Regions from separate parts of the Sinorhizobium sp. CB7 genome, predicted to be linked through region 2. Evidence: predicted binding sites of a transcription regulator. Region 2 holds the regulator's gene; the other holds the start of a gene.

Region 1 (9,426 bases), on a different contig from region 2:
ACCTTGATGCGGCTCAAATCCTCTTCCAGAGCGACCCGAGCCGCGTTTGCCCGCCGCTCGGAAAGCGTCAGTAGGCTGACGGAGAGATCGGTGAGCCAGTAGCGCACCTCGCTGAAATGCCGATGTGCCCTGGCGGCCTCGTCGAACATGTGGAAACGGGCGTTTGCTTCCTCGACCCGCTGCTGATTGTCGAGCAAGTCGTGCGCCATGAAGGCAACGCTTATCAGCAGCGCTCCGAGCAGCGCGGCCGAAAGGCAGATAAGCCGAAGCGGGATCTTCCGATCCGCGAGGCGGCCGAACATTGCCCTGATGGCGTCAAGGGCGGTCATTTGAACAGCGTGATGCTGATCGCGCCTGCCAGATCGCCCTCGGCCGCCCCCTCTTTCGGATAGCCGGTAATATCGACCTCGCCCTTGGGCTGGCCATGGCATGTCAGGCAGGATGCGGAATAATATTCGGGAATGAGCATTCGGAATGACTTGCGTCCTTCCACGTCGACCTCCTCGACGAATGGCTGGCCTTTCGGCCAGCCGGCGGCCAGGAACTTGCTGTCGATGACGTGCTGCTCCCATTCGTCGGGCCGCGCCTTGCGGTTACGCACGAGCTCCTCGGGAGCCGTGACCTTCATCCGCGCCAAATTGCCGACTTTCTCCTCGAAACGTTCGTTGACCAGCCGGCCAAAGGTCGCCGGAATGAGCCCCTTGAAGCCGACGCCCTTCGCGTCGATTACCTCCTGCTGTTCGTCGACGATCTCGCGCATCGCCTCAACCTGCGCATCGAACAGCTGCTTGTCCAGTTCGCTAAGCCCGGCGGTCGAGGGCGGCACGGCCTTGCTTTCTCGATAGAGGACGAGCGCCTCATCGACCACCCGCTGGCCGGTAAGGTTCTTCTTGCCGATCGATGCATCGTTGATCAGTTTTTGGTGGCTAGAGATGACGGAGCGACCCGCCCGCAGAAACGCGGCCAGCCGCTCTCCCGTCGCAACGTCATCCTCGTCTGCAGCAACGAGGCTTGCGAGAGCTGTCAAGATGACACAGCATGCCACAACGCGATACATGATACGCCCCATGTGATCGCAACAAAAATTCACTATATCAGCCAGATCTAAAATGCAAAAGCCGTTTTGATCGCCCGGTTCCCCGACACGCAAGTAAAAAGCCGTCGCGCTCGACTGAATTGATCGAGGCTAATGAGACAATGTTCCGCCGTCTATTACCTCATCGGCCGGAACGACAATGCCGGAATAGAGAATAGGCGTCCCAGTTTTATCGCGGAATGCGCGACCGAATGCGGCCACCGATCGATATGATCCATCACGACCTTGCACGCGATATACGGTCTGCTGCGGCGTCTCAGCGATAATCGTTTGACTGATGATTTTCGCGAGGGTTGGCCGGTCGCCAGGGTGGACACGATCCAGGTATGTTTCGAGCGGAAGACCTTGCACGGTCTCTTCCGGATCGAGCCCGAACAGATCAGCGAGCGCGGCATCGGCAAATAAGAGGTTCTTTACGATGTCCCAGGTGTAGATACCGGCATCGGGCGTCGGAGCCTCGAAAATCTCCACCAAGAATGTGGAACGGTCTCCAGTCAGCATGTGGCCCCCCTTTTTGTATATTAGAAATGACTTATTGTCTAAATGACTGACTTCAAGGGTCCCGCGCTTGTGGGCGATATTTGCTTATCAGTGGCTTCGAGCGTCAGACAGGGATGCAACAGGATGCATGCCGAGTGGGTGAGACGCTCGGCGCAAGTAGACTTCCACAACGAGGCGGCGCTAGAGCCGGATGATTTCAGGTCGAGTCGCCTTGAAATCTGAATCCGCCTCTCAATTAAAGGTTAGAGCTGGATGTCGCCCCGAAAACCGCGCACAGTTTTCGGAATCCCGCTCTAGTACGGGCATAGAAAGGAACCTAACGTGATTTGCCTTGTTCTGTCCCCCGGATAAGGAAAGGCAATCCGATGGCGAAAAAACAAGCGATTGGTCCCATCATCGGTGCCGTTGTCGTTCTGCTCATCGCTCTGGCGATCGGGTACTGGATCCAGACAAACACGGATACCGCTCCGAGCGTACCGCCCGACCGGCAGAACACCGAAGATCGGCTCCCTGCCGGCCCAGGAAGTCCCGGGCAACTCCCCGGGTCCCAATAATAAGACCGCCTGCGGGTTATGGGCGCGCTATGACAGCGTAGGGAACCCGCCTCAACGCGACTTACCTTCGTTCATCTCAGCCGGGTCGTAGTTCAGATCCCAGTCTTTCTCTTTCTTTTTGCCAGGCGGAGTACGATGAACGGTCGCATCTTCCGAACCAGTTACCACGGTCGGCTTTGCGCTATGCACGCCTGAACTTTTTCGATCGGCCTGCGACTTTGCAAACTGGCCTTCAGCGTCTTTTCGGGGATATGAACGTGGAGACTGATCGGCCGTTCCAGCACCATCTTTAGGTCTGTTTGTGCCCATGTTAGTTCCTCCTTGCTGGAGAGCTAACACGGGGCGGCCGCCAAGGTTCCCTGCTCCCGCCGGTCAAGACTGGGGCCAGGCCCGTAAGGCAATCATGTCAGCCGACCGCGAATGAATCTGCGGCCCAGAAGCGGGAAAATCGGGCAACGCGCCCGCGGGCCCTGCCCTTAAAGGCCTTACGACCGACAAATTCCCTCCTCTTGCCGCGGCCGCAGTGTTTTGGGTGGGAACCGCCGCCTCCGCTTTGAGGATAAGACGGCTGAGCTGGCCGCATGACGAAGCGTACACTTTTCAGTTCGCAACCGCTCCTTTATGACACTTTGATGACAGAGTCGGTGGAGTGCTGATGTTAAGCTGGTTTCGTAAGCTATTGCCACGTGAGGATCGCTTCTTCGATCTATTTGAGCAGCATTCCCGTGTCACCGTCGGTGCTGCGGAAGCATTGGACAATCTGCTGGCCGGAAAGGACATCCAGTATCAATGCGAAACGATCGTCCGGCTTGAGAATGAAGCAGACGATATTACCCGGGAGGTCATGCAGGCCATCAGGCGCAGCTTCATCACGCCCTTTGATCGCGGCGACATCAAGGATCTGATCCAGTCCATGGATGATGCGATCGACATGATGCACAAAGCAGTCAAGACGATCCGCTTGTTCGAGCAGAACAGTTTCGACCCGGGTATGCAGGAGATGGGCAAGACGGTGGTGCAGGCCGCCCGTCTCATCGCCGAGGCAATCCCCCTTCTTCACCGCATGAATGCAAATGCCGCGCGCCTTGCCGCAATTGCTGAAGAAGTGACGCGCGTGGAGGGCCATTCGGACGAGTTGCACGATCAGGGATTGAAGGATCTGTTTCGCCGCCACGGGCAAAGCGATCCGATGGCCTACATGATCGGTAGCGAAATATACGGTGAGCTGGAAAAGGTCGTCGATCGGTTCGAGGACGTCGCCAATGAAATCAGCGGCATCGTCATTGAGAATGTCTGATGGACACTGCCCTCGCCCTCCCTTTGCTTGCCGGCCTCATCGTCGTCGCGCTGTTCTTCGATTTTCTCAATGGCCTGCATGATGCGGCCAATTCGATAGCAACCATCGTCTCAACGCGTGTGCTGCGGCCGCACTATGCGGTAATCTGGGCCGCCTTCTTCAATTTCATTGCATTCCTTTTTTTCGGTCTGCATGTGGCCGAGACGCTGGGCACCGGCATCATTGATCCGATGATCGTCACGCCACAGGTTATATTTGCGGCATTGATAGGGGCGATCATCTGGAACATCGTCACCTGGATATTCGGCATTCCCTCCAGTTCATCTCATGCGCTGGTCGGAGGTCTCGTTGGAGCCGGCGTTGCGAAGACAGGGCTCAGTGCAATTGTCTGGAGCGGGTTGCTGAAGACTGCGGGCGCGATCGTAATGTCGCCGCTGATCGGTTTTCTGCTCGCACTGCTGCTTATTTTGATCGTGTCCTGGATGTTCGTCCGCCAGACTCCGTTTGCCGTGGACCGTACCTTCCGAGGAATGCAGTTCCTTTCGGCCTCGCTCTATTCACTGGGCCACGGCGGCAACGATGCCCAGAAGACGATGGGCATCATCGCGGTGCTTCTTTATTCGCAAGGTTATCTCGGTGGCGAGTTCCACGTACCCCTTTGGGTGGTTCTCTCCTGTCAGGCTGCAATGGCACTCGGAACGCTCTTCGGCGGCTGGCGCATTGTTCATACAATGGGCTCAAAAATCACGCGCCTGAACCCGATGCAAGGCTTCTGCGCCGAAACCGGCGGTGCGCTCACCTTGTTCGGCGCAACCTGGCTCGGTATCCCCGTTTCGACGACCCATACGATTACCGGCGCTATCATCGGGGTCGGGGCGGCAAGACGCGTCTCGGCAGTACGATGGGGAGTGGCAGGAAATATCGTGGTTGCCTGGGTGATAACCTTGCCTGCAGCGGCTGCTATTTCTGCGTTCTCTTATTGGCTGACCGCGATGGTCTCGTGAAGAGCAGCTGTGGATGGGACGGATTGAGATTTCAGGGCAATTCGACCTAAATCATCCGGCTCTAAGCGATTGAAATCCGATGCCCCTCCTCGTCAAAAAAGTGCAAATCCTGAAGATCTGCCGCTATCGAAAGGCGTTCATCGATCGAGATCGGTGAGCGGCCGGGAACGCGGAAGACAATGTCCCGTTTATTTGGCAGTGCGCTGTGCACATAGCTTTCGGCGCCAACGAGTTCGACCGCACCCACGCGAACTTCGGCGGTGAAATCGGCCTGCCGCCCAGGAACAGCGAGGCGAAGGTTCTCCGGTCGAATCCCGATCGTTGCAGTGGTTGGCGGTATCGAAACTGCCGCAGGCATAATGAAGTTGCCGGCGATTTCCAGAAGATTCATCGATGGAGAGCCGATGAAGGTTGCGACGAAAGTGCTTGCAGGCTTTTCGTAAAGCTCGATTGGCGTACCGACTTGCTCGACCCTGCCACCGTTCAGGACGACAAGACGATCGGCAAGCGTCATCGCTTCCATCTGGTCGTGGGTTACATAGACGCTTGTCGTCGCGAGCGCGCGCTGCAACCGCTTGATCTCCACACGCATCTGTACGCGCAGTTTGGCGTCGAGGTTCGACAGAGGCTCGTCAAAGAGGAAGGCTGCCGGTTCACGAACAATGGCGCGACCCATTGCGACACGTTGACGTTGGCCTCCCGAAAGCTGGCGCGGCTTGCGCTCGAGATATGGCTCGATCTCCAGTGACTTGGCCGCCTTTTTGATCCGCCGTTCGATTTCGTCCTTGGGCGTGTTGCGGTTCTTCAGCCCGTAGGCGAGATTCTGGCGAACCGTCATATGGGGATAAAGCGCGTAGTTCTGGAAAACCATGGCGATATCGCGTTCGGAGGGTTCCAGCTTGTTGACGACGCGCGCACCGATCACGATCTCACCGCCAGTGATGCCTTCAAGCCCCGCGATCATGCGCAGAAGCGTGGACTTTCCGCATCCAGAGGGACCGACGAGCACCACCAGCTCACCGTCAGCTATATCCAGAGACACGCCCTTGATGGCTTCGATGTTGCCGGCATAGGTCTTGCGCACATCCTTGAGGCTAATCCTGGCCATTACTTCTCGGTCTCCACAAGTCCCTTGACAAACCAGCGCTGCATCAGGACCACGACGATGATTGGCGGGATGATCGCGAGGATTGCGGTGACCATCACAAAGTTCCATGGCGTTGCAGCATCTGCGAAATCCATCATTTTTCTGAGCCCGATGATGATCGTGTTCATCTTCGCGTCATTGGTGACGAGCAGCGGCCAAAGGTATTGTGTCCAGCCATAGATGAAGAGGATCACGAAAAGAGCGGCGATATTCGTTCTCGACAGCGGCAGCAGGATGTCGCGCATGAAGCGGAAGGGACCCGCATTGTCGATTCGGGCTGCCTCCACCAGCTCGCCAGGGATGGTCATAAAAAATTGGCGGAAGAGAAAGGTCGCCGTCGCCGATGCCATCAGCGGCAGGGTCAATCCGGCATAGGTATCGATCATGCCGAGATCGACGATGACCTTGTAGGTCGGAAGGATCCGTACCTCGACCGGCAGCATCAACGTTATGAAGATCATCCAGAAGAAGACCATCCGGAAGGGAAAGCGAAAGAAGACGATCGCAAAGGCGGAAAGGAAGGAAATCGCGATCTTGCCGACGGCGATCGCCGTCGCCACGATGAAGGTGTTGAGCAGGAGCCGCTCCAGACTGACGCCGACCACGCGCTCGACGCCACCTGCGATGGCCTGTTCGTAGTTCTCGGCGAAATGCCCGCCGGGCAGCAGCGAAATGGGCGGGCGGATGATCTCGGCCGAAGTCATCGTCGAGGCGGTGAAGGTATAATAGATCGGGAAAGCGACGATGATGATGCCGATGACCAGCATCAGGTGGCCGAGGAGAGTGGCAATCGGGCGATTTTCGATCATCTCTCGGCCTCACGCATAATGCACGCGCTTCTCGACGAAGCGAAACTGGAATGCGGTCAGCGCGATGACGATGATCATCAGGATCACCGATTGCGCCGCCGAAGAGCCGAGATTGAGGTTGACGAAGCCGTCGTTGTAGACCTTGTAGACCAGTGTTTCCGTGGCTTTGGCCGGTCCGCCGCCGGTCACCGAATGTATGATGCCGAAGGTGTCGAAGAAGGCGTAGACGGTGTTGACGACGAGCAGGAAGAAGGTTGTCGGCGCCAGCAGCGGAAAGACGATTGTCCAGAAGCGTCGGCTGCCGCGGGCGCCGTCGATTGCGGCTGCCTCGATCAACGATTTAGGGATCGCCTGCAGACCCGCGACGAAGAAGAGGAAATTGTAACTGATCTGCTTCCAGGCCGCGGCAACGACAACGAGGGTCATGGCCTGGGGACCGTTCAAAAGCGGGTCCCAGTGAAAGCCGTTGCGCCGCAGGAGATAGGCGAAGGTACCCATTGCCGGATTGAACATGAAGAGCCAGAGCATGCCCGCGACGGCGGGGGCAACGGCGTAGGGCCATATCAACAGCGTACGATAGAAGGTCTGACCCCGTACGACTTTGTCGGCGGCGGCGGCGAGCGCCAGAGCCAGCACCATCGCGAGAAGCGCCGTGAGTATGCTGAAGATAATCGTGACCTCCACGGAATGAAGGTAATTCGGATCCGAAAGAACGCTGCGAAAATTGGCGAACCCCACAAAGCCGCTTTTCAAGCCGAAGGGATCCTCGCGCTGTGTCGACTGATAGAGCGCCTGGCTTGCGGGCCAGAAGAAGAAGACAAGGGTCAGGATGATCTGCGGGGCGAGCAGGAAATAGGGAAGTATCTTGTTCGGAAAAACGACGCGCTGCACAGCGGCCTCCTCGACATGAAGGAACCGCCCGCAGGCCCCTCGGCTGCGGACGGGGAGACGCCGGTGATTACTGGCTAACAGCCTGCTTTATGGCGGCATTGCCGCGTTCCACGGCCTTGTCGAGTGCGGCTTTTGCATCCTGCTTGCCCGAAAGCATTGCCTCGAATTCCTCGTTCATGATGTCACGGACCTGCGGCAGGTTCACGAGGCGAACCCCTTTCGAATTTTCCGTTGGTGCCTTGCCCATCATCTGCAGGATCGGCGTCTCGCGGCCGGGGTTTTTCTCATAGAAACCCGACTTCTTGGTTTCCTCGTAGGCGGCCATCGTCACCGGCATGTAGCCGGAGACCTGATGCAGGCGGGCCTGGATCTTTGTCTGGGACAGGAAGTGGAAGAATTCGGCGATGCCCTTGTATTCCTCGTCGCTCTTGCCGGCAAAGACCCAGAGGCTGGCGCCGCCGGGAATCGTGTTTTGCGGACCATGGCCTTCATAATAGGGAAGTTGACCGATGCCGTAGTTCATGCCCGTCTTGATGATGTCGCCCAGGCCACCGGAGGATTCCGTCATGATGCCGCACTCCCCTGACGTGAACAGCTGCTTGGCTTCGGACGTGCGTCCGCCATAGCGGAAGACACCATCCTTGGCGAGATCCGCGATCGATTGAAAATGCTGTACGAAGAGCGGTGAGTTGAACTCGAGCGTGACGTCGACCCCGGCAAGGCCGTTCTCGCCCGTCCCATAGGCGACGTTGTTCCAGGCCGCGAAATTCTCCGTCTGGATCCATGTAAGCCACGTCGAGGTCAGGCCGCAGGGAGCGGCACCGCTCGACTTGATCTTCTTGGCAGCCTCGAACACTTCGGGCCAGGTTTTCGGCGGATTTTCCGCATCAAGGCCGGCCTTCTTGAAGGTGTCCTTGTTGTAATAGAGGATGGGAGAGGATGAGTTATAGGGGAACGACAGCATCGTGCCGTCCGGTTTTGAATAGTAAGCCACGATGCCGGGCAGATACTGCGACTTGTCGAACGTATATCCGCCCTTCTGCAATACCTCGGCGGCCGGCATGATCGCACCTTCCGCTCCCATCATCACACCGCTGCCGGCGTCGAAAACCTGAAGGATTGCCGGAGCCTGCTTTGCGCGGAATGCTGCAATGCCGGCGTTCAGCGTCTCGGGGTAGCTGCCCTTGAACACCGGAACGATCTTGTATTCCTTCTGACTCTCGTTGAACTCCTTCGACAGCTGTTCGACCACCTCATTGTTTGCGCCGGCCATGGCGTGCCACCACTGCAGCTCGGTCGCTGCAAAGGCGTGCGATGTCGACCCGAGCGAAAGGGCGATAGCGGCCGTCGATACGAGCATTGTACGAATGGACATTTTTTCCTCCCTGTCCCTTGACGAGGCCGGCACAGCCGGCTTCTGACCCTTCCGCGGGCGACCCTCCTCGATCGCGGCGGAAATCTTGCGCAACAGTGGCACCCGAGGACGGGCGCACTAGCGTTGCAAACGTGTTCAACGCAAGCTAGCGCCGCTTTGTTCTCTGTCCAGCACAGAACAGGTCCCCGGCCAGCTTTTTTTATAAGCCAGCTACCTGTCGTAAATCGTCGACGGCACCGGGGGCAGCGGCAAGAACCGGCGCTCCTTTCGTCAGCCGGTCACCTTCCGTAGGAAAGGGCTGGTACCAGCCGCCGGCTTCCTTCACGAGGCAATAACCCGCCATGCAATCCCATGCGTGCATATAGGGTTCGTAATAGCCGACCAGCCGCCCAGCCGAGACATAGGCGAGCATCAGCGCACCCGAGCCGTTGCGGATGAAGTTGCCGCCCGCCGAAAGCAGATCTTCGACAATTTTCGCAACGGCAGAAGGCGTGACATAGTTATTGGCGCCGATGCCCGTAACGGCGTTTCGGATATTGCGGGTCGTGTCGAGCTTGAGCGTCTTGCCGTTGAGCGTGGCGCCATGGCCAAGCGCTGCGGAATAAAGCTCCTTGTGGCAGGGTGCGTAGATGACGCCGATCACCGGCATGCCCTCATGCAGGAGGCCGATGGACACGCACCAGTTCGGCATGCCATTCACAAAAGGGCTGGTTCCATCAATTGGGTCGACGACCCAGATGAAGCCCGAGCTT
Region 2 (9,426 bases):
ACGCCGGTATCGCCATCGCCGCCGTGCAGATCCGGCTGGCGCATGCGTTCTGGCGCCTCAGGCAGGAACTGGGCGACAAGGCCCCCGGCCCGCCAGCGATGCCGCGCCTTGCCGGTCCCGTCACGATCGTAGAGCTCTGCCGCGCCCAGGCGAACACGGGTCGGAATCTGTTCCGATTGCCGGAAATAGGCGCCGGCGATCTCCTCAAGCGAAGTGCCGTCGAGCGCAACGATGCCCTGGTAGGGCTGGGTGAACCGGCCCTGGTCAATCGTAAAGGCGAGCACGCCGTTGCCGAGAAGCTGTTCCGGTTCGGTCTCGCCGGCTTCGATCGCTCTTTCCAGCGCCTCCTCGTCGAAACGGGCATAGGCGCGGACATTTTCCGGCGTCGAGAAATCGGCAACCAGCAGGTCAACGGGGCCGTCGCTCTTTGTCTGGACCGTGAATTTGCCTTCGAATTTCAGGGAGGTCCCGAGAAGAACGGTCAGGACCACCGCTTCGGCAAGAAGCCTCGCAACGGGTGCGGGATAGTTGTGCCGTCCAAGAATAGCGTCCAGCATCGGTCCGAGCTGGACGGCACGACCCCGCACATCCAGGCTCTCCACCTGAAAAGGAACAACATGATCGTCGCCGGCGAAATCGAACTGGCCGAGCGCCGCTGCAGTTTCTGCCATGGTTCATAACTCCAAATCAATCAAAGCGGAGGGGAAACGTTCAAACGATTTCCCTGCTCCGCTCGCCTGTCCGCAGCCGACCGGCCACGGCAGCCAATATGGTTCAGATCACGCCCAGGCACCATGCGAGAATCGACTTCTGCGCATGCAGGCGGTTTTCCGCCTCATCGAAGACCACGGATTGCGGACCGTCGATCACCTCGTTCGTCACTTCCTCGCCACGGTGAGCGGGCAGGCAATGCATGAACAATGCGTCCTTGCCGGCCTGTGCCATCAAAGCCGAGTTGACCTGATAGGGCTGGAAGACATTGTGACCGCGCGCCCGATGTTCCTGATTCATCGAGACCCAGGTATCGGTGACCACACAATCGGCGCCGGCGACCGCCCGGTCGGCATCATGACAAAGCATGACTTCGGCGCCTTCGTTGCGGGCCCAGTTCAGATAGTGATCCTTGGGCTCGGAACCAAGAGGGACCGCCATATTCATGCGATAGCCGAAACGGGCGGCCCCTTCGACCAGCGAATGCAGGACATTGTTACCGTCGCCCGTCCAGGCAATCGTCCTGCCCTTGATGGAGCCCCGATGCTCTTCGAAGGTCATGATGTCGGCCATGATCTGGCAGGGATGGGTATCGTCCGTCAGGGCATTGATGACCGGAACGGTCGCATGCTCGGCAAGCTCCAGCAGGCGCGAATGCTCGGTCGTCCGGATCATGATGGCGTCGACATAGCGCGACAGAACCTTCGCCGTATCGCCGATCGTTTCAGCGCGGCCGAGTTGCATCTCCGTGCCGGACAGGAACAGCGTCTCGCCGCCGAGCTGGCGCATGCCAACATCGAAGGAGACGCGGGTACGCGTCGAAGGCTTCTCGAAAATCATCGCCAGCATCTTGCCGGCGAGCGGCCGGTCGCCAGTGCCCGCCTTGTAGGCCTGCTTTCGCTCGACCGCATCGTCGATGATGCTGCGCAGGTCGGCGGCGGCCACTGCAGAGAGGTCGAGAAAGTGTTTCGGTGAAGCCATTGTTCCTTACCTGTCATGTCCCGGCGGCGAACCGCCGGCCGGCATTGATATTCACGCGGTCTTCTTAGTCTTGGCCGCGCGCACCCGTTCGGCGGCACGCTCGATGCGGGAAAGCCCCTCCCGTGCCTCGTCCGCCGTCGTCGTGAGCGGCGGCAGCAGGCGCAGAACGTTGTCACCTGCCGGAACTGCCAGCAAGTGCTCGGCGCGTATGGCCTGCAACAGATCGGCCGAAGGGACTGCCGCCTTGATGCCGAGCATCAGTCCTTCGCCCCGAACATCCTCGATCACGTCCGGATAGCGATCCTTGAGCGATGCCAGTGCCTGACGGAAGACAAGGGCCACGTCGCGAACGTGTTCCAGGAATCCGTCCGACAGAATGACGTCCAGCACCGCATTGCCAACCGCCATTGCAAGCGGATTGCCGCCATAGGTGGAGCCATGAGTGCCCGCCTTCATGCCGGACGCTGCCTCTGCCGTCGCCAGACAGGCACCGAGCGGAAAACCGCCGCCGATACCTTTGGCGACTGCCATGATGTCAGGTGTAACGCCGGACCATTCATAGGCGAAGAGCTTGCCGGTACGGCCGACGCCGGTCTGTACTTCATCCAGGACCAGAAGAAGCCCACGCTCGTCGCAAAGAGTGCGAAGTGCGCGCATGAACTCCATCGTTGCCGGACGAATGCCGCCTTCGCCCTGAACAGGCTCTATCAGGATAGCGGCCGTTGCATCAGTGATGGCGGCACGCACCGCGTCGATATCACCGAAGGGTACCTGATCGAAACCAGGAGCCTTGGGTCCGAAGCCTTCCAGATACTTTTCCTGTCCGCCGGCCGCGATGGTCGCGAGCGTGCGTCCGTGGAAGGCTCCTTCGAACGTGATGATGTGGAACCTTTCAGGATGGCCCCTGGAATATTGGTACCGGCGTGCAGTCTTGATCGCGCATTCCAGGGCTTCCGCGCCGGAATTCGTGAAAAAGACCTTGTCCGCGAAGGTCGCCGCGGTCAGGCGTGCGGCGAGCTTTTCCTGGCCCGGGACCTCATAGAGGTTGGAGAGGTGCCAGACCTTGTCGGCCTGCGCCTTGAGGGCTTCAACAAGATGCGGATGCCCGTGTCCAAGAGAAGTGACTGCGACACCGCCCCCAAAATCGAGATAGCGCTCGCCGTTCTCGGTGATCAGCCACACTCCCTCCCCTCGCTCGAACCGCAACGGAGCACGAGAATAGGTATCATAGAGCGGCGCGGCTTGAGCCATGGCGCATATCTCCTCGATCAGAGCTATATGGAGCGACCGGATTCACTATTCGACGCAGATCCGGAAAATCAAAATGCCGCCTTTCGGCGGCGTTGGCACTATTCCCTTTTCGCACTGCGATGTCAACAAAACAGAGAGCTGCGCAGTTGCGGTACGGAGCCGTCTCACTTCATCACGTGTTCAACAACTTATATTGCAGAAATGACACGTCAGGACAGCAAGTTGGGGAAAACTCCGAAATCGATTCATCGAGATTCTGGCGACTCTTGTCACGGAGTCAGCCTCACACTAGGTTAAAGTTCAATTACTAGACTGCATGCGGCGGAACTAGTCACCAAAATTTCAGGCGTTTTTTGCTTCGGAGGCGTCCGGGGCAAGGGTGAGGGATTCTGCCATCACCAACGCGACAGGCGGAGACAGGGCATGAACTGGACAGACGAGCGGGTGGAAAAACTCAAGAAACTGTGGTCGGAGGGACTAAGCGCCAGCCAGATCGCGGCGCAACTCGGCGGCGTAAGCCGAAACGCCGTCATTGGCAAGGTGCATCGCCTGAGCCTGCCTGGCCGCGCCAAAGCGGGTGGCACCACATCGGCGACCCGGGCACCGAAGCGCAATACATCCGCTCCCCGCGCGCCGAACTACGCCTCTCGCCTCACCACGCGAACGATCACCAGAGCCGCCGGCGCGACGCTCCTCAAGGAAGAGATCGAGTTCGATGCCGTCGAGGAAATCGAATTCCGGCCGGCCGCCAACGTGGTCGTGCCGATCTCGCGCCGCCTTGGACTCACGGAGCTCACCGAACGCACCTGCAAATGGCCGGTCGGCGATCCGCTGAAGGAAGATTTTCACTTCTGCGGCTGCGAATCCCCCGATTCCTCGCCCTATTGCGGCTATCACCAGCGCCTGGCCTATCAGCCTATCGCTGAGCGCCGCCGGACGCCGCGGATCAACTAGTCGACTAAGCCTTGCACCAGCGCATGATCCCGAGGTTATGCGCGGTTTGCACTCCTGCTTTGTCCCACAAAAAAGCCAAAACGGGCCGCTAGGGCCCGTTTTCAGCATCTGGAGTAGGTTTTAGTCGGCTCAGGCTTCCATCGAATAGCCGGCGCCGCGAACGGTGCGGATTACATCCTGCATGTTCGAAAAATTGAGTGCCTTGCGCAAGCGGCCGACATGCACGTCCACGGTGCGTTCATCAACATAGATATCATGCCCCCAGACGCCGTCGAGAAGCTGCGAGCGGGAGAAGACGCGGCCGGGGGACGACATCAGGAATTCGAGAAGGCGGAACTCGGTGGGACCGAGGCGCACCTCCCGGCTCTTGCGATGTACGCGATGGGTTTCACGGTCAAGTTCGATATCGCCGCATTTGAGCACACTGGACAGCACCTCCGGCCGGGCCCGGCGAAGCATCGCCTTCACCCGCGCCATCAGCTCCGGCGTGGAAAACGGCTTGACGACGTAGTCGTCCGCGCCGGTGGAAAGGCCGCGCACCCGTTCGCTTTCCTCGCCGCGGGCCGTCAGCATGATGATCGGCAGACGTTCCGTCTCGGGCCGCATGCGCAGGCGGCGGCACAGTTCGATGCCGGATACGCCGGGAAGCATCCAATCGAGGATGAGGAGGTCGGGAATGCGCTCCTGAAGGCGAATTTCCGCCTCATCGCCCCTGAGGATGGTGTCGACCTCGAAGCCTTCGGCCTCGAGGTTATATCGCAACAGCACACTCAGGGCTTCTTCGTCTTCTACGACAGCAACTTTCGGGATCATATGGTCGCGTCTCCTTCACAGGCCCGGAACGATTATTCCGTAACCGCACCGACGGTGTTCGCGGTGTCGTCCTTGGGACGCTCGCCCTCCGGCTGCGCGCCGGTCGCCATGTAGTAGATCGTCTCGGCGATATTGGTCGCATGGTCGCCGATGCGCTCAATGTTCTTGGCGCAGAACAGGAGATGCGTGCACGAGGTGATGTTGCGCGGATCCTCCATCATATAAGTGAGGAGCTCGCGAAACAGGGACGTGTACATCGCATCGATTTCCTCGTCGCGCTCGCGGATCGACTTGGCCTTGTCGGCGGAACGCGTCGTATAGACATCGAGCACTTCCTTGAGCTGCCCGAGCGCCAGCTCGGAGAGGTGCTCCAGGCCACGGGCAAGCCGGCGCGGAACGCCGGTGCCCTGAACCGCGATGACGCGCTTTGCCGTGTTCTTGCCGAGATCTCCGACACGCTCCAGATCGGCGGCGATACGGATCGAACCCATGATCTCGCGAAGGTCGGTCGCCACTGGCTGACGACGGGCGATCGTTACGATCGCCTTATCACCGATTTCGCGCTCCGCGTGATCGAGTATGACATCGTCGGAGATGACCTTCTGGGCGAGCGCCGCATCGCCATGGACCAGCGCACGCACCGAATCGCTGACCATCTGTTCTGCCAATCCCCCCATTTCCGAGATGCGGCGGGAAAGGAACTTCAGATCGTCATCGTAGGCAGAAAGTATGTGAGTCGATACCATTATGGTGTCCTCGAATTTGAACGATTTTGGCGCTTCGCGGGTTAGCCGAAGCGGCCCATGATGTAGTCCTGGGTGCGCGAGTCGTCAGGATTGGTGAACATCTTGTCGGTGTCGTTCTCCTCGACCAGATTGCCAAGATGGAACATCGCCGTACGCTGGGAGACACGTGCCGCCTGTTGCATCGAGTGAGTCACGATGACAATGGTGAAGTTCTCCCGCAGTTCGTGGATGAGCTCTTCCACCTTGGCGGTTGCGATCGGATCGAGAGCCGAGCAAGGCTCGTCCATCAGAATCACTTCCGGGCTGACCGCAACCGCGCGCGCGATGCAGAGGCGCTGCTGCTGACCGCCGGAAAGACCGGTACCCGCTTCGTGGAGGCGATCTTTCACCTCGTTCCAAAGGCCGGCCCTTTGCAGGCTCGTTTCAACGACCTGGTCCATGTCGGCCTTCGACTTGGTCAGGCCATGGATGCGCGGACCGTAGGAAACGTTCTCATAGATCGACTTCGGGAACGGGTTCGGCTTCTGGAAAACCATGCCGACACGCGCACGAAGCTCGACCACGTCGATCGCCGGATCATAGATATCCTCGCTGTCCAGCGTGATCTTGCCGGTGACCCGGCAATTTTCGATCGTATCGTTCATCCGGTTCAGCGTGCGCAGGAAGGTCGACTTCCCGCAACCGGACGGGCCGATCAGAGCCGTTACCGTATTTTCGCGAATGTTGAGGTTGACGTCGAAAAGTGCGCGCTTTTCGCCATAGTAAACCGATACGTCTTGGCCGATCATCTTGTAGGGAGTGGCACTCATCTTCTGATCCAGGGTTTTTTCCACTGCAGCTTCTGACAACATGTTCATATGATCTACTCCTTTTACCAGCGACGCTCGAAGCGACGCCGCAAGAGAATGGCTCCGATATTCATGGCAATGAGGAACAGGAGCAAGACGATGATCGCCCCCGAAGTCCGCTCAACGAAGGCGCGCTCCGCCTCGTTCGCCCACATGTAGATCTGCACCGGAAGCGCGGTGGAAGGCTCAAGCGGTGTCGCCGGATAGTTGGCGACGAAGGCGACCATGCCGATCAGCAGAAGCGGCGCCGTCTCACCAAGGGCGTGGGCGAGGCCGATAATCGTGCCGGTCAGAATGCCGGGCATTGCGAGCGGCAGGACATGATGGAACACCATCTGCATCTTGGAGGCGCCGAGCCCGAGCGCCGCGCTGCGGATCGATGGCGGCACCGCGCGCAAGGCGGCACGGGTCGCGATGATGATCGTCGGCAGCGTCATGAGGGTCAGCACGAGGCCGCCGACAAGAGCGGCCGAACGCGGCAGACCAGCGAAGTTGATGAACACCGCGAGACCGAGAAGGCCGTAAACGATCGAGGGTACGGCCGCGAGGTTGTTGATATTGACCTCGATCAGATCGGTCAGCTTGTTCTTCGGCGCGAATTCCTCGAGATAGATCGAGGCGGCAACGCCGATCGGCAGGGAGAGGACAAGCACGATCAACATCAGGTAGAACGAGCCGATCAGGGCGACACCCAGGCCTGCGGCCTCGGGGCGGCTGGAATTGCCTGCGGTGAACAGACCGGTGTTGAACTGCTTGTGGAGCGCACCGCTCTCTTTGAGCTGGTTCATCCAGCCGACCTGCTTGTCGGAAACCTTACGGTCCTTCTCGGGAACAGTCAGGTCGATCTGCCCCTTGTTGGCCGAGTCGATATTGGCATCGGCCAGAAGCGTCACATTGACCGTCCTGCCGATAAGCGAAGGATCGGCGACGACCATGTTGCGCAGCTGGATCGGCGCACCCTTCGAAATCATGTTCGAGGCTTCGCGCACCTCGGCACGGTTCGAAGGATCGATCCCCAGCGCCTTGACAATCGCGTCGCGGATCACCGTCGGATAATTGGCGGCAACCAGGACCGACGGATCGGTTGCGCGCTTGTTGCCGGGGTCGATGGTCTTTTCGGTGAATTCCACCGGCAGGGTGATCGCCGTCTGCTGGAAAGCGGTGTAGCCGTTGCGGACAACCGTGGAAACCAGCACGACGAGGAAGAAAAGGCCAAAGCAGATGGCGGCGATGCCGTAGGCACGGAACCGGCGTTCGGCAGCGTAACGGCGCTTGATGCCGATATCCCTGCGGTTGGCGGCAGTGGCCTGTGCGGCGGCGCGGCCGGTCACGGGAGAAACTAGATTCGTCATTCGTACTGCTCCCGATATTTGCGCACGATATAGAGCGCGTAGATATTGAGGCATAGCGTGATGCAGAAGAGCGTGATGCCAAGAGCAAAGGCGACCAGCGTCTGCGGTGAGGTGAATTCCAGGTCGCCTGTCAATTGATTGACGATTTTCACCGTGACCGTGGTCATCGGCTCGAACGGGTTCAATTGTATGCGGGCGGCAACACCGGCGGCAAGAACCACGATCATGGTTTCACCGATGGCGCGCGAGGCGGTCATCAACAGGGCGCCGACGACACCCGGCAGAGCTGCCGGCAAGATGACGCGTTTGATGGTTTCGGAGCGGGTCGCCCCGAGACCGAGCGATCCGTCACGCAGCGAGCGCGGAACGGCCGTGATGATGTCGTCCGAAAGCGACGAAACGTATGGGATCAGCATGATACCCATGACGATGCCCGCGGTTATGACGCTTTGGGCCTGGATGAAGTTGACATAGTTGCCCGTCAGCAATCCGTTTATGTCCGCGGAGATGTCCCGAAGAAAGGGACCGACCGTGACCAGGGCGAAGAAGCCGTAGACGATTGTCGGAATGCCGGCGAGGACTTCCAGAAGCGGTTTTGAAATCGAGCGAACCCTGGGTGACGCATACTCGGCCATGTAGATTGCGGCGAAAAGGCCGACGGGGACCGCCACCAGCATGGCGACGAAGCCGATATAGAGAGTACCGGCAAGAAGCGGGATAAGACCGAATTGACCGGAAGATGTCGAGCCGGCGCCGGCGAAGCGCGGATCCCAGACGGTGCCAAAGAAAAATTCGTTGGCCGGCACCATGCTGAAGAAGCGTCCTGCTTCAGAGAGCATCGAGAGGACGATGCCTATCGTGGTCAGGATGGCGATGGAGGAAGCGACAAGCAGGCCCCATAGCATGACGCGCTCCACCTGATTACGGGCACGGAAGCGCGGCGCGATCGAGCGCAGCGCATAAGCCGCACCGGCAATCGCGATCACGAGGACGACCACCGTCATCATCCAGCGGCTGAACGATGTCTTCGCAATCAAATCCCTGGCGCCTTCGACCATGTAAGGTGCGGGCGCGCCTGCGAGCGGAACGCCCTTTTCCGCCAGTTTCGCCTGCAGGTCGATCGACCCGTTGGAGACGCCGGCGGTTTCCTCCGCGGTAAGCAGCGGCAGCCCGCGTGCGATCGCAGTGACCATGCCGAAGCTCAGGTTCTGTGTTGCAACCGGCTGAGACTTGACTTCGGCGGGAAAGGAACCGCGGATGGAGGATTCAATGATCGCCGGGCTGATGGCCAGCCAAGCGCAAAAAACGATCAAAGCGGGCAAAACAGCCCAAATTGCAGCATAGGCACCATAGTAGCCGGGCCTGGAATGCAGGGCCGAGGACTTACCCCCTGCCAATGTGACGGCACGCGCTCGGCTCATCACATAGGCGACGGTGCCAATTATTAACAGGCACAATAATATCAATGATGTACTCATTTTTGCTTCCCCCAGGCAAGCAGCCCTGGAAAACCGAAGCGGCCAACAACCGCATCAAACGATTTTCCGAAAATGACCCCATCCATGAATATCCGAATGCGGACGCTACCGGCTTCGAGGCTGGAGCGAGGCCTCCGAAATCCGGGCAATGGAATTGCCGGCGCAGCTTTGGCCGCGCCGGCAATCATCGTCAATTACATGGTTTTGCCGCCTTCGACAGCCTTGCGGATCGCGTCGCGCTCTGCGTCCGGAGCAGCGACGAGACCGTATTCGGCGAGCGGGCCGTCGGGAC

The links. The regulator PhoB, encoded in region 2, activates phosphate uptake and scavenging genes when phosphate is short. The targets are predictions, from matches to a motif close to TGTCATNNANCTGTCAT.
Region 1: the regulator PhoB is predicted to act here: its motif matches at 2,773-2,789, upstream of AAE029_RS00660 (DUF47 domain-containing protein).

Annotation. Positions count from the first base shown of each region.
Region 1 is NZ_JAULLL010000001.1:116,007-125,432, reverse strand. It holds gene AAE029_RS00685 (response regulator) at 1-329, opposite strand, end outside; gene AAE029_RS00680 (DUF3365 domain-containing protein) at 326-1,057, opposite strand; gene AAE029_RS00675 (PAS domain-containing protein) at 1,187-1,597, opposite strand; gene AAE029_RS00670 (hypothetical protein) at 1,963-2,151, shown strand; gene AAE029_RS00665 (hypothetical protein) at 2,203-2,460, opposite strand; gene AAE029_RS00660 (DUF47 domain-containing protein) at 2,807-3,448, shown strand; gene AAE029_RS00655 (anion permease) at 3,448-4,452, shown strand; gene AAE029_RS00650 (sn-glycerol-3-phosphate import ATP-binding protein UgpC) at 4,514-5,560, opposite strand; gene ugpE (sn-glycerol-3-phosphate ABC transporter permease UgpE) at 5,560-6,408, opposite strand; gene ugpA (sn-glycerol-3-phosphate ABC transporter permease UgpA) at 6,418-7,299, opposite strand; gene ugpB (sn-glycerol-3-phosphate ABC transporter substrate-binding protein UgpB) at 7,367-8,659, opposite strand; gene AAE029_RS00630 (inositol monophosphatase family protein) at 8,874-9,426, opposite strand, start outside.
Region 2 is NZ_JAULLL010000007.1:283,777-293,202, reverse strand. It holds gene AAE029_RS15700 (Hsp33 family molecular chaperone) at 1-671, opposite strand, end outside; gene argF (ornithine carbamoyltransferase) at 775-1,692, opposite strand; gene AAE029_RS15690 (aspartate aminotransferase family protein) at 1,744-2,943, opposite strand; gene AAE029_RS15685 (GcrA family cell cycle regulator) at 3,367-3,897, shown strand; gene phoB (phosphate regulon transcriptional regulator PhoB) at 4,027-4,710, opposite strand; gene phoU (phosphate signaling complex protein PhoU) at 4,743-5,456, opposite strand; gene pstB (phosphate ABC transporter ATP-binding protein PstB) at 5,498-6,313, opposite strand; gene pstA (phosphate ABC transporter permease PstA) at 6,328-7,656, opposite strand; gene pstC (phosphate ABC transporter permease subunit PstC) at 7,653-9,134, opposite strand; gene AAE029_RS15655 (substrate-binding domain-containing protein) at 9,329-9,426, opposite strand, start outside.